Regions from separate parts of the Pseudomonas sp. H1_A03 genome, predicted to be linked through region 1. Evidence: riboswitches for the same ligand, from Rfam matches in the RefSeq annotation. Region 1 holds a riboswitch; each other region holds the start of a gene.
The links. Region 1 has a riboswitch for cobalamin ahead of cobW (cobalamin biosynthesis protein CobW). Riboswitches for the same ligand answer to the same signal wherever they lie in the genome.
Positions count from the first base shown of each region.

Region 2: linked by a shared signal. The riboswitch ahead of cobO (cob(I)yrinic acid a,c-diamide adenosyltransferase) and the one ahead of cobW (cobalamin biosynthesis protein CobW) in region 1 are both predicted to bind cobalamin.
Region 3: linked by a shared signal. The riboswitch ahead of AB4O35_RS24835 (ABC transporter substrate-binding protein) and the one ahead of cobW (cobalamin biosynthesis protein CobW) in region 1 are both predicted to bind cobalamin.

Region 1 covers NZ_CP162829.1:4,048,378-4,051,651, reverse strand. Annotated here, with positions in the region: gene cobN (cobaltochelatase subunit CobN) at 1-470, opposite strand, end outside; gene cobW (cobalamin biosynthesis protein CobW) at 474-1,535, opposite strand; cobalamin riboswitch at 1,628-1,827, opposite strand; gene AB4O35_RS18910 (M10 family metallopeptidase C-terminal domain-containing protein) at 1,996-3,274, opposite strand, start outside.
Region 2 covers NZ_CP162829.1:5,719,071-5,722,344, forward strand. Annotated here, with positions in the region: gene AB4O35_RS26425 (cobyrinate a,c-diamide synthase) at 1-1,126, opposite strand, end outside; gene cobO (cob(I)yrinic acid a,c-diamide adenosyltransferase) at 1,123-1,734, opposite strand; cobalamin riboswitch at 1,814-2,072, opposite strand; gene AB4O35_RS26435 (PQQ-dependent sugar dehydrogenase) at 2,172-3,274, shown strand, end outside.
Region 3 covers NZ_CP162829.1:5,376,857-5,380,130, forward strand. Annotated here, with positions in the region: gene AB4O35_RS24825 (DNA/RNA non-specific endonuclease) at 1-168, shown strand, start outside; gene AB4O35_RS24830 (hypothetical protein) at 510-953, opposite strand; cobalamin riboswitch at 1,072-1,266, shown strand; gene AB4O35_RS24835 (ABC transporter substrate-binding protein) at 1,383-2,393, shown strand; gene AB4O35_RS24840 (FecCD family ABC transporter permease) at 2,390-3,274, shown strand, end outside.

The sequences.
Region 1 (3,274 bases):
GCCAGGCAGCGGTAAAAATCCAGCGCGTTAGCCAAGCCACCCTGGCGTAGGAAGTGCCACAGGCGGTCACGCGCCTGTGCGCCAACAGTGCTCAAGCCGCTGAGCTCAGGGTCCGGGCGATCACACCCCGGCACCAGGATCAGTTGCACGCCGCGTTCCGCCAACTCCACCAGACGCTCGATGCCGTAACGCCAATAACCAATGCCACCATGCAGCGAAATCAGGATGACCTTGGCGTGGCGCAACACCTCATCGACGTACAGGTCGACCGAGGCATGATTCTGCACCTGCATCGGGTTGGCCAGGCGAAACGTCGGGTAATCGTCCGGCAAGTGCTGGGCCGCTTCGGCCAGCAGTGCGAGGCTCGAATCGCCGCTGCACAGGATCACCAGTTCAGCGGGGGTTTGGCCAAGGTCGGCAATATTGTCGTCCGAGACGAAACCACCGGGCTGGGTCCTGAGCAGGTGCATGGGTTAAACGCTGAGGGCGGCGCGCAATTGCGCTTCAAGGCCCGCCGCGTCCAGCGCCTGGCCGATCAGCACCAGCCGCGTTATGCGGGCTTCGTCGGCGCCCCAGGCGCGGTCAAAGTGTTTGTCGAAACGCGTGCCCACGCCCTGGATCAGCAGGCGCATCGGCTTGTTCGGAATAGCGGCGAAGCCTTTGACGCGCAGGATGCCGTGTTGCACGACCAATTGGGTCAGCGCATCGAGCAGCAGCGCTTCGTCAGCCTGCGGCAGGTCGATGGAAATGGAGTCGAAGGCATCGTGGTCATGATCGTCCTCGCCCTCGTGGTGGTGATCGTGATGGCTGTGACGACCGTCGATGTGCTCTTCAGAGCCAGCGCCCAGGCCAATCAATACGTCCAACGGCACGCGACCGCTGCTGGCTTCGATGATCTTTACCGCCGGCGGCAGCTCTTCGGCGACTTCCAAGCGCACCCGGGCCAAGTCTTCAGGGCTGATCAGGTCGGATTTATTGAGGATCACCAGGTCGGCGCTGGCCAGTTGGTCAGCGAACAGTTCGTGCAGTGGCGATTCGTGGTCCAGGTTCGGGTCGAGTTTGCGCTGGGCATCCACTTGATCCGGGAATGCCGCGAACGTGCCAGCGGCCACGGCCGGGCTGTCGACCACGGTAATCACCGCATCAACGGTGCAGGCGCTGCGGATTTCCGGCCACTGGAAGGCTTGCACCAGAGGCTTTGGCAGGGCCAGGCCGGAGGTTTCAATCAGGATATGGTCAAGGTCACCGCGACGGGCGACCAGTTCGCGCATCACCGGGAAGAATTCTTCCTGCACGGTGCAGCACAGGCAGCCGTTGGCCAATTCGTACACGCGGCCGCTGGCTTCTTCTTCGGTGCAACCAATGGAACACTGCTTGAGGATTTCACCGTCAATGCCCAGTTCACCGAATTCGTTGACGATCACGGCAATGCGACGGCCCTGGGCGTTGTCGAGCATATGACGCAGCAAGGTGGTTTTGCCCGAGCCGAGAAAGCCGGTAACGATGGTGACAGGGAGTTTGGCCAGTGTTTTCATCGGATGCCCTTTGGGGCGGGCATACGGGACGATAGGCCCTGCGACGGCGCGCAGCAGCGGATTTCGTCACCGGATCACCCCGCCCGGTTGAATTGAAAATCGGTTGCGAGGCAGGTCTCCTGGCTTGGGGCTTGCGGGTCTTGCGACCGGCGCTGGCTGCGCCTTCCCGCCGTATCGGCAGTGGCGTGGCAGTCAGATAAACCCTTCACAGTTGCGGGGGCAGCCGCGGCTTGGACCGCGTTCCCTTCTTAGCTTCGGCCTGGGCCGAAGAACCTCGAAGGTGCAAGGCTACGCAGTGAGTGACAGCCGGTCAATGTCGGTGTAGCGATTGCTTGAATATCACGAAACACGAATAACAAACCCGCCATATGCCCGCGAACAAATGGCGGGGAATGCCGCCGTAACGCGCATTCAGCTCGCACCCTCATCAGGAAAAATCCGGCATCTTGGAAGCTCTTTTTCAGGAATAACGCCACATAATCGGGACGTTACTGACGATATCGGGTGTATTTATCGGACCGCGGCTTTTGAGGAAAAAGTCAAAACGGCCGTTGCCCGTCAGATCGATAGCCAACCTCGACTCGTTGGTGTTGCGGTTGTAATGCAGAACGGCTTGACCCGGCTCACCCGACAGCCGCTTTACAAACGTTAACGCGGTAATACCGGCGTTTTTCAACAAGACCGAAATGTCGATTTTGTCGGTGCCACTCACAAAGTCCATGATCTGGTCAGGGCGTTCCAGTGTGGAGTCGCTGACGTTGTCGTAGACAAAGGTATCTGCCCCCCTCCCCCCTGAGCCAATCAGCGCCCGCTCCCCCTTGAGCATGTTGTCTGCATGATTACCGATGATCACATCATGGCCAGAACCGCCGATTGCGTTCTCCAGCGTAACGCCTTTGGCGATAGAAACATTCCCCCGCAAGCCTCCAACATCGGAATAGGATTCAGGGTTGAGGTTGATAGTCTGGTTTTGGCGATACTTGGAACAATCCAACGTATCGTTACCGCCACCGTCCCACACGCAGAAGAGTGCCGTATCATTGGGATTATTGAGTTGATAATAGTCTCGACCCGAATTGGAGTTAAAACCGTAAGTGGTGTCTGAATTGCGCGTCCTGTAATTGGCACCATACAAACGCTGGGCAGCAGCAATATCACCCATCAATGGAGCAGCAGAGTAATTTTCTTTATGGTTCTGACCACCTTCGTGAGCGTCGAAGTAGCTCATGACAGTATGACCACGAGTATCCTGCGCATAAACGGCACTGCGAGCGTAACTGGGAGAGGTAGAATTAGAAGCGTCATAGTCTGCGGGGTGCGCAAGACCCAACGTATGGCCTATTTCATGGGTTAGTGTATATCGGCCATGATTATGAAGTGCAGGAGAAGTATTGGTGCCATAGTGGGGATTGATGAACACTTTACCGTCTTGGCCTGGGTACTGGCCAAAAGCAACCGCGGGGCCCTCGTTGTTGGAAAAAGCCAAGCGTCCTTCGCCACGGCCGGTACGTTCTTCGAACGACACATTCGCCACATCGGCCCAAGATTGCATGGACAGTCTGGCTTGGTTTTTCTGTGTAGTATTGAACTCTCTATCCCCTCTCGTCAATTTGTTGAATGAAAAGGAGATTGCCGTGACACCATCACCGTTTCTGTCAGCCCATTTCACATTTTCTCGAGTGAGCTGCTGAGCAACTTGATCCACGGTAAAGATCGGTTTGGCAAAGTTCCGCCTTATA
Region 2 (3,274 bases), 1.7 Mb from region 1:
AGGTGTGACCACGCAGTGTGCCTTCCGGCAACTCGACGCTTTGCAGCGCCAGGGCCGCCAGTTTCTTTTGCATCACCGCATCGCCCTGCAACAGGCCCACCAGTTCGGCGCGGGTGCCGTCGACATCGGTGAGCGAGTCCAGCAGGTAGAGCATGCCGCCGCATTCGGCGAGCAAGGGTTTGCCGGCCGCATGGTGAGCGCGGATCGCGTCGAGCATTGGGGTGTTTTCCGACAGCGCCTGGTGGTGCAGTTCCGGGTAACCGCCGGGCAGGTAGAGGCTGTCGGCATCAGGCAATGCGCGATCGTGAATGGGCGAGAAAAACTTCAGCTCGGCGCCCATGGCCCGCAGCAGATCAAGACTGGCGCCGTAGGTAAAAGCGAAGGCTTCGTCGCGGGCCACGGCAATACACACGCCCTTGAGCAGTGGCTCGGCCTCGATCACTTCCGGTGCAGCAAAGGTCACCGGCGGCGGCAAGGCCACTTCGCAACTGCTGCCCAAGGCTTGGGCGGCGGCGTCAAGGCGCACATCAAGGTCATTCAGTTCGCTGGCTTGCACCAGGCCCAGGTGACGGCTAGGCAGCTCTATACCGGTCTCGCGGGACAACGCGCCGTACCAGCGCAGGCCTTCGGTGAGGCTGCCTTCCAGCAATTGCGCATGACGCAGCGTGCCAACGCGGTTGGCCAGCACCCCGGCGAACGGCAAGTCCGGCTGATAACGCGCCAGGCCCAGGGCCAAGGCGCCAAAGGTCTGGGCCATGGCCGTGCCGTCAATAACGCCCAGTACCGGCACGCCGAAGTGTCGCGCCAGGTCGGCGCTGGAAGGGGTGCCGTCAAACAAACCCATCACGCCTTCGATCAGGATCAAGTCGGCCTCGCCCGCCGCTTCCCACAGCAGGCGGCGACTTTCCTGCTCGCCCACCATCCACATGTCCAATTGATACACCGGCGCACCGCTGGCGCGCTCGTGGATCATCGGGTCGAGGAAATCCGGGCCGCATTTGAACACGCGCACCTTGCGACCCAGGTTGCGGTGCAATCGGGCCAGCGCCGCGGTGACGGTGGTTTTGCCCTGGCCGGACGCCGGTGCGGCGATCAATACGGCCGGGCAATGACGGGGCTGATTCAAAGTTCGACGCCCTTCTGTGCCTTGATACCGGCCTGGAACGCGTGCTTGAGCATGCCCATTTCGGTGACGGTGTCACCCATTTCGATCAACTCAGGCTTGGCGCCACGGCCGGTGACCACCACGTGCTGCATCGGCGGGCGGGCCTGCAAGTCACTGAGCACCTGGTCCAGTTCGAGGTAGCCGTGCTTGAGGGCGATGTTCAGCTCATCCAGCACGACCATGCCGATGCTCGGGTCTTGCAGCAGTTCGCAGGACACAGCCCAGGCGGCTTCGGCCGCGGCGATGTCACGTTGGCGATCCTGGGTTTCCCAGGTGAAGCCTTCGCCCATGACGTGGAAACGTACTTGCTCGGGGAATCGGCGGAAGAACAACTCTTCACCGGTGCTGTGACGCCCCTTGATGAACTGCACCACGCCGCACTGCATGCCGTGGCCCATGGCCCGGGCCAGCATGCCGAACGCGGAGCTGCTCTTGCCTTTGCCGTTGCCGGTGAGCACCAGCAGCAAGCCGCACTCGTTGGGGGAATTGGCAATGCGTTCGTCGATCACGGCTTTTTTGCGCAGCATGCGCGCCAGGTGGCGTTCGTCGCGGTCGGGGGAATCGGTCATGACAGCTCTCCGTTGGGGCTGGACAAAAACGGCGGGCAGGAAAAAAGAAAAACAGACAGCCAAGCATCGCCCACCGTGATGCTGTTGGATGTAACAGGCCGGTCTCCGGGCTCATGAGTGGCGCCGTTGCCCTCGTATAGAGAGCGCGCAGGCCAACGCTACGCCTTCCCATATCGCTGGCGATACAGTGGCAAAAGGCAGCGTCTTGACTCATTTACCGTTGCGGGGGCAGCGCCGGAATCGCGGCAGCACTGTGTACAAGTGCGCTCACTCACCGGCTTCCCTGTTTCACTCGGTCGACCCATTGGTCACAGAGCACCTGGAACAAGCCGCGAAGGTTAGTGGGTTGGGGGTGGAGCGTCAATGAAAGCTGACCTTGCACTTGAACCATCGCACCGCCGACCTCCTCTACCCTTACAGGTATTAAGGAGAACACCATGCATAAAACAAGACTTGCCCTACTCATCCTGGTCGCCGGCACCCTCGCCGCCTGCGGTGAAAGCTCCACCCTCCAGGTCTCCGACGGTACCGGGCCTTCGCCCAAGTTGCCGGAACCGAACAAAACCCTGATCCCCACCGTCAATATCGCCCCCGCCATCGGTTGGCCCGAGGGCGTGAAGCCAACGGCCGCCGCCGGCACCCAGGTTGCGGCGTTTGCCGAAGGCCTGGACCATCCGCGCTGGCTGTATGTGCTACCAAATGGCGATGTGCTGGTAGCGGAAACCAACGCGCCGCCCAAGCCGGATGACGCCAAGGGCGTTCGTGGCTGGGTCATGGAGAAAGTCATGGGCCGCGCTGGCGCCGGGGTGCCGAGCCCGAATCGCATCACGCTACTGCGTGACGCCGACCACGACGGCGTCGCGGAGACGCGCACGGTATTCCTGGAGAATCTCAATTCGCCGTTTGGCATGACACTGGTCGGCAACGACCTGTACGTCGCTGACTCGGACAAGCTGCTGCGTTTCCCCTATCAACCGGGTGACACTGCGATCAAGCAAGCCGGCACCAACGTCGTCGACCTGCCGGGCGGGCCTCTGAACCACCACTGGACGAAAAACGTGGTGGCCAGCAAGGACGGCACCAAGCTGTACGTGAGCGTGGGTTCCAATAGCAACGTCGGTGAAAACGGCCTGCAAGCGGAAGAAGGCCGGGCGGCGATCTGGGAAGTCGATCGCGCCAGCGGCGAGCACCGCATCTTCGCCTCCGGCCTGCGCAACCCGAACGGTATGGCGTGGGAGCCGCAGAGCGGTAAGTTGTGGACGGCAGTCAACGAGCGTGACGAAATCGGCAGCGACCTGGTGCCGGACTACATCACCTCGGTCAAGGATGGCGGCTTCTATGGCTGGCCGTTCAGCTACTACGGGCAGCATGTGGATGTGCGGGTCAATCCGCAGAATTTGGACTTGGTGGCCAAGGCGATCGCGCCGGATTACGCGGTAGGCCCGCACACCGCATCCCTGGGGCTGACGTTTGCCGAGGGCAGCAAACTCCCTGCGCAGTTCAGTAACGGCGCGTTTATCGGCCAGCATGGTTCGTGGAA
Region 3 (3,274 bases), 1.3 Mb from region 1:
GTGTTTGGCCAGCTCAGGACCTACCAACGCAGTGTGGTCCAGATAGAACGGCTGACCGGCATCCGTTTTGCCAACCTCGCCGACTACGACGGCTTCAGCAACGAAGAACGCGCCACCGGCACGCGGATTGAAGCGCTGATACAAGGTCCGGAAGACATTCGTCTCTGACCGAACGGACGACGTACATCAAGTGTGGGAGCTGGCTTGCCTGCGAAGACGGCGGCACAGGTATCTACATATTTTCAATGTGAAAGTGCGTAGCAGCTGTCGAGCCCTGGCGAGGCTGCGTTTGCGGTCTGTCTGACACACCGCTGACGCAGCCTCGCCAGGGCTCGACAGCTGCTACGCAGAGCGCTCGCTCAAGATGTGTAGATACTTCTGGCTATCGCAGCGGTTCGACAAGCCAACACCCACATTTTGATCTGCGGTGATTGGCCGACTCCGTCCAACATCGGCCTAGACGCGGAACAACAGCGCCAGTTTGCCCAGACGGCTCTAAGTGCGAGTAGTCATTGCGCATTGATGTAATGAAATTGCGCCTGGGTCTTTTCAACGGCCGCACGCACTGTGTCTCTTTGTGCATCGGTGCCCGAGTAGTAAATCTGCATCCCGTTCAAATCCTGCCCTTCGACCGCTTTGCTGATCACAGCAACGTCAACTGGGCTGCCGGCGCCGATAATCAAAAAGAACACATCGCCCATGCGTTTTGCATTCAGCAATTCGCCCCTGAGGTGGGCGGCGTTCTGATCACTGGCCATGGCAATCGCCAGCGTATCGCCAAACAAACCGGTTTTGGGGATGCTCATCGTGTGCAAACGGAGCTTGTCCGAGCCGGCGGGCATCGACTTGACGTACGCGGTGGCGGCCTCGTCAAGAATCTGCTTTTCAGATTTGCCCTGCGTGGCGCAACCGGCGAGCGTGGCGATAAGGGCGAGGACGATTAATGATTTCACTGTGCTTTCCTTGTGTGAAGACTATCCATGGGATGCGCATCATAGGATGACGAACTCCGCGAGAGCTACCACCGTGTTCACGCCTCGAGTATTTGGAGCTCCCGCTAAGGTGCCTGATCGACTACCATACCGCGCCGGTTCCCAAACGGGACTAATAGGGAATCCGAAGCGCGCTACACCCGCGCCAATCGGAACTGCCCCCGCAACTGTAGGTGCTGAGCCTGCTCCTTAATGCCACTGGATCACGTCCGGGAAGGCTGGAGCGTGGCGACGACGCATCAGTCAGGAGACCTGCCGGCTTAAGCTCAATCACTAACCGGCGGGGTGTCCGGGAAGGACACGCTTGCCTGTCTCCACCACAGTGCCCAAGGGTGTGTTTCCGAACCGTACCTCCCCAGTTCCACGTACGGTTCACTCGGAGATTGCCCCATGCTGCCACGCGTCACCGCCCTGCTCGCCGGCGTCAGCTTCTGTGCCCTGGCCCAAGCCGCGCCCACCCACTACCCACTGACCGTGGAAAACTGCGGCAGCCGCCTGACCTTCCAGCAGGCCCCCGCGCGCAGCGTGACGATTGGCCAGGCGGCTACCGAGATGCTTTACGCGCTGGGCGTGGGCGATAAGGTGGTGGGCACTTCGTTGTGGTTCAACAGCGTATTGCCGCAGTTCAAGGCGCAGAACGACAGCATCGAGCGCCTGGCCAACAACGAGCCGAGCTTCGAAGCGGTGATCGCCAAGCGCCCGCAACTGGTAGCCGCCGAGCTGGAATGGGTGGTCGGGCCACAAGGCGTGGTCGGCACCCGCGAGCAATTCCATGAGCTGAAGATCCCTACCTACCTGCTGCCCTCCGACTGCGAAGGCAAAGACAACCTGGTGGGCGCCGATGGCACGCGGCTGGAGCCTTTCCGCATCGCGACGATCTATAAAAGCATCAGCCAACTGGCGCAGATTTTCGACGTACAGGACCGCGGCGAACAATTGAACGACGAACTCAAGGCGCGCCTGGCCAAGTCGGTCGCCACTGTGCAAAGCAAAGGCCTCAAGCACGCCAGCGCGTTGGTGTGGTTCTCCAGTTCCGAGATGGCCAGCGACCCGTACGTGGCCGGCCACAAAGGCATTCCCGAGTTCATGCTGCAAACCCTCGGCCTTTCCAACGTGGTGCAGTCCGATGAAGAGTGGCCCGCCGTCGGCTGGGAAACCATCGCCAAGGCCAACCCGACCTTTTTGGTCATCGCACGCATGGACCGGCGCCGTTACCCGGCTGACGACCATGAAAAGAAACTGGCCTTTTTGCGCAGCGACCCGGTCACGCGCAACATGGACGCGGTGAAAAACAACCGCATCATCATCCTCGACGCCATGGCGCTGCAGGCCAGCATTCGTACGTTCGACGGCCTTGAACAACTGGCGGCCGCCATCGACGGCTACGACCTGCACAAATGACTGCCAGCCTGATCCGGACCCTAGTTGCCCTGGCCTTGCTACTGATCGCCCTGCTCGCCGGCGTGGCCATCGGTGAAACCGCCATCTCGCCGCAGGTCGTGCTCCAGGTACTCGCCAACAAACTGTGGGCGGCCGGCTATGTGCTGGACCCGATCGATGAGGGCGTGGTGTGGAACTACCGCCTCACGCGTGCCCTGGTAGCCGCCGCGTGCGGTGCGGGGCTGGCGACGTGCGGGGTGATCCTGCAGTCGTTATTGCGCAACCCGTTGGCCGATCCGTACTTGCTCGGCATCAGCGCCGGCGCCTCGACTGGCGCGGTGCTGGTGGCGCTGATGGGCGTGGGCGGCGGGCTGATTTCGTTGTCGGCGGGTGCGTTTGTCGGCGCGGTGGCGGCGTTTGCCCTGGTGATTCTGCTGGCGCGCGCCAGCGGTTCGTCGAGCGGCACCGGCCAGATCATCCTCGCCGGCATTGCCGGATCGCAGCTGTTCAATGCGCTTACCGCGTTCCTGATCACCAAGTCGGCCAGCTCCGAACAGGCGCGCGGCATCATGTTCTGGCTGTTGGGCAACCTCAGCGGCGTGCGCTGGCCGTCGGTGTGGTTGGCGGTGCCGGTGGCGGTCGTGGGCTTGGCGGTGTGCCTGTGGCATCGTCGGGCGCTGGATGCGTTCACCTTTGGCAGTGACTCGGCGGCGTCACTCGGTATCCCCGTGCGCCGCGTGCAGTTTGTGTTGGTGGGCTGCGCGGCACTGGTGACGGCGGTGATGGTGTCGATTGTCGGCGCCATCGGCTTTGTCGGGCTGGTGATCCCCCACGCCGTGCGTCTGTTGCTCGGCACCGGGCACTCACGCTTGCTGCCGGCCAGCGCGCTCGGCGGCGCGCTG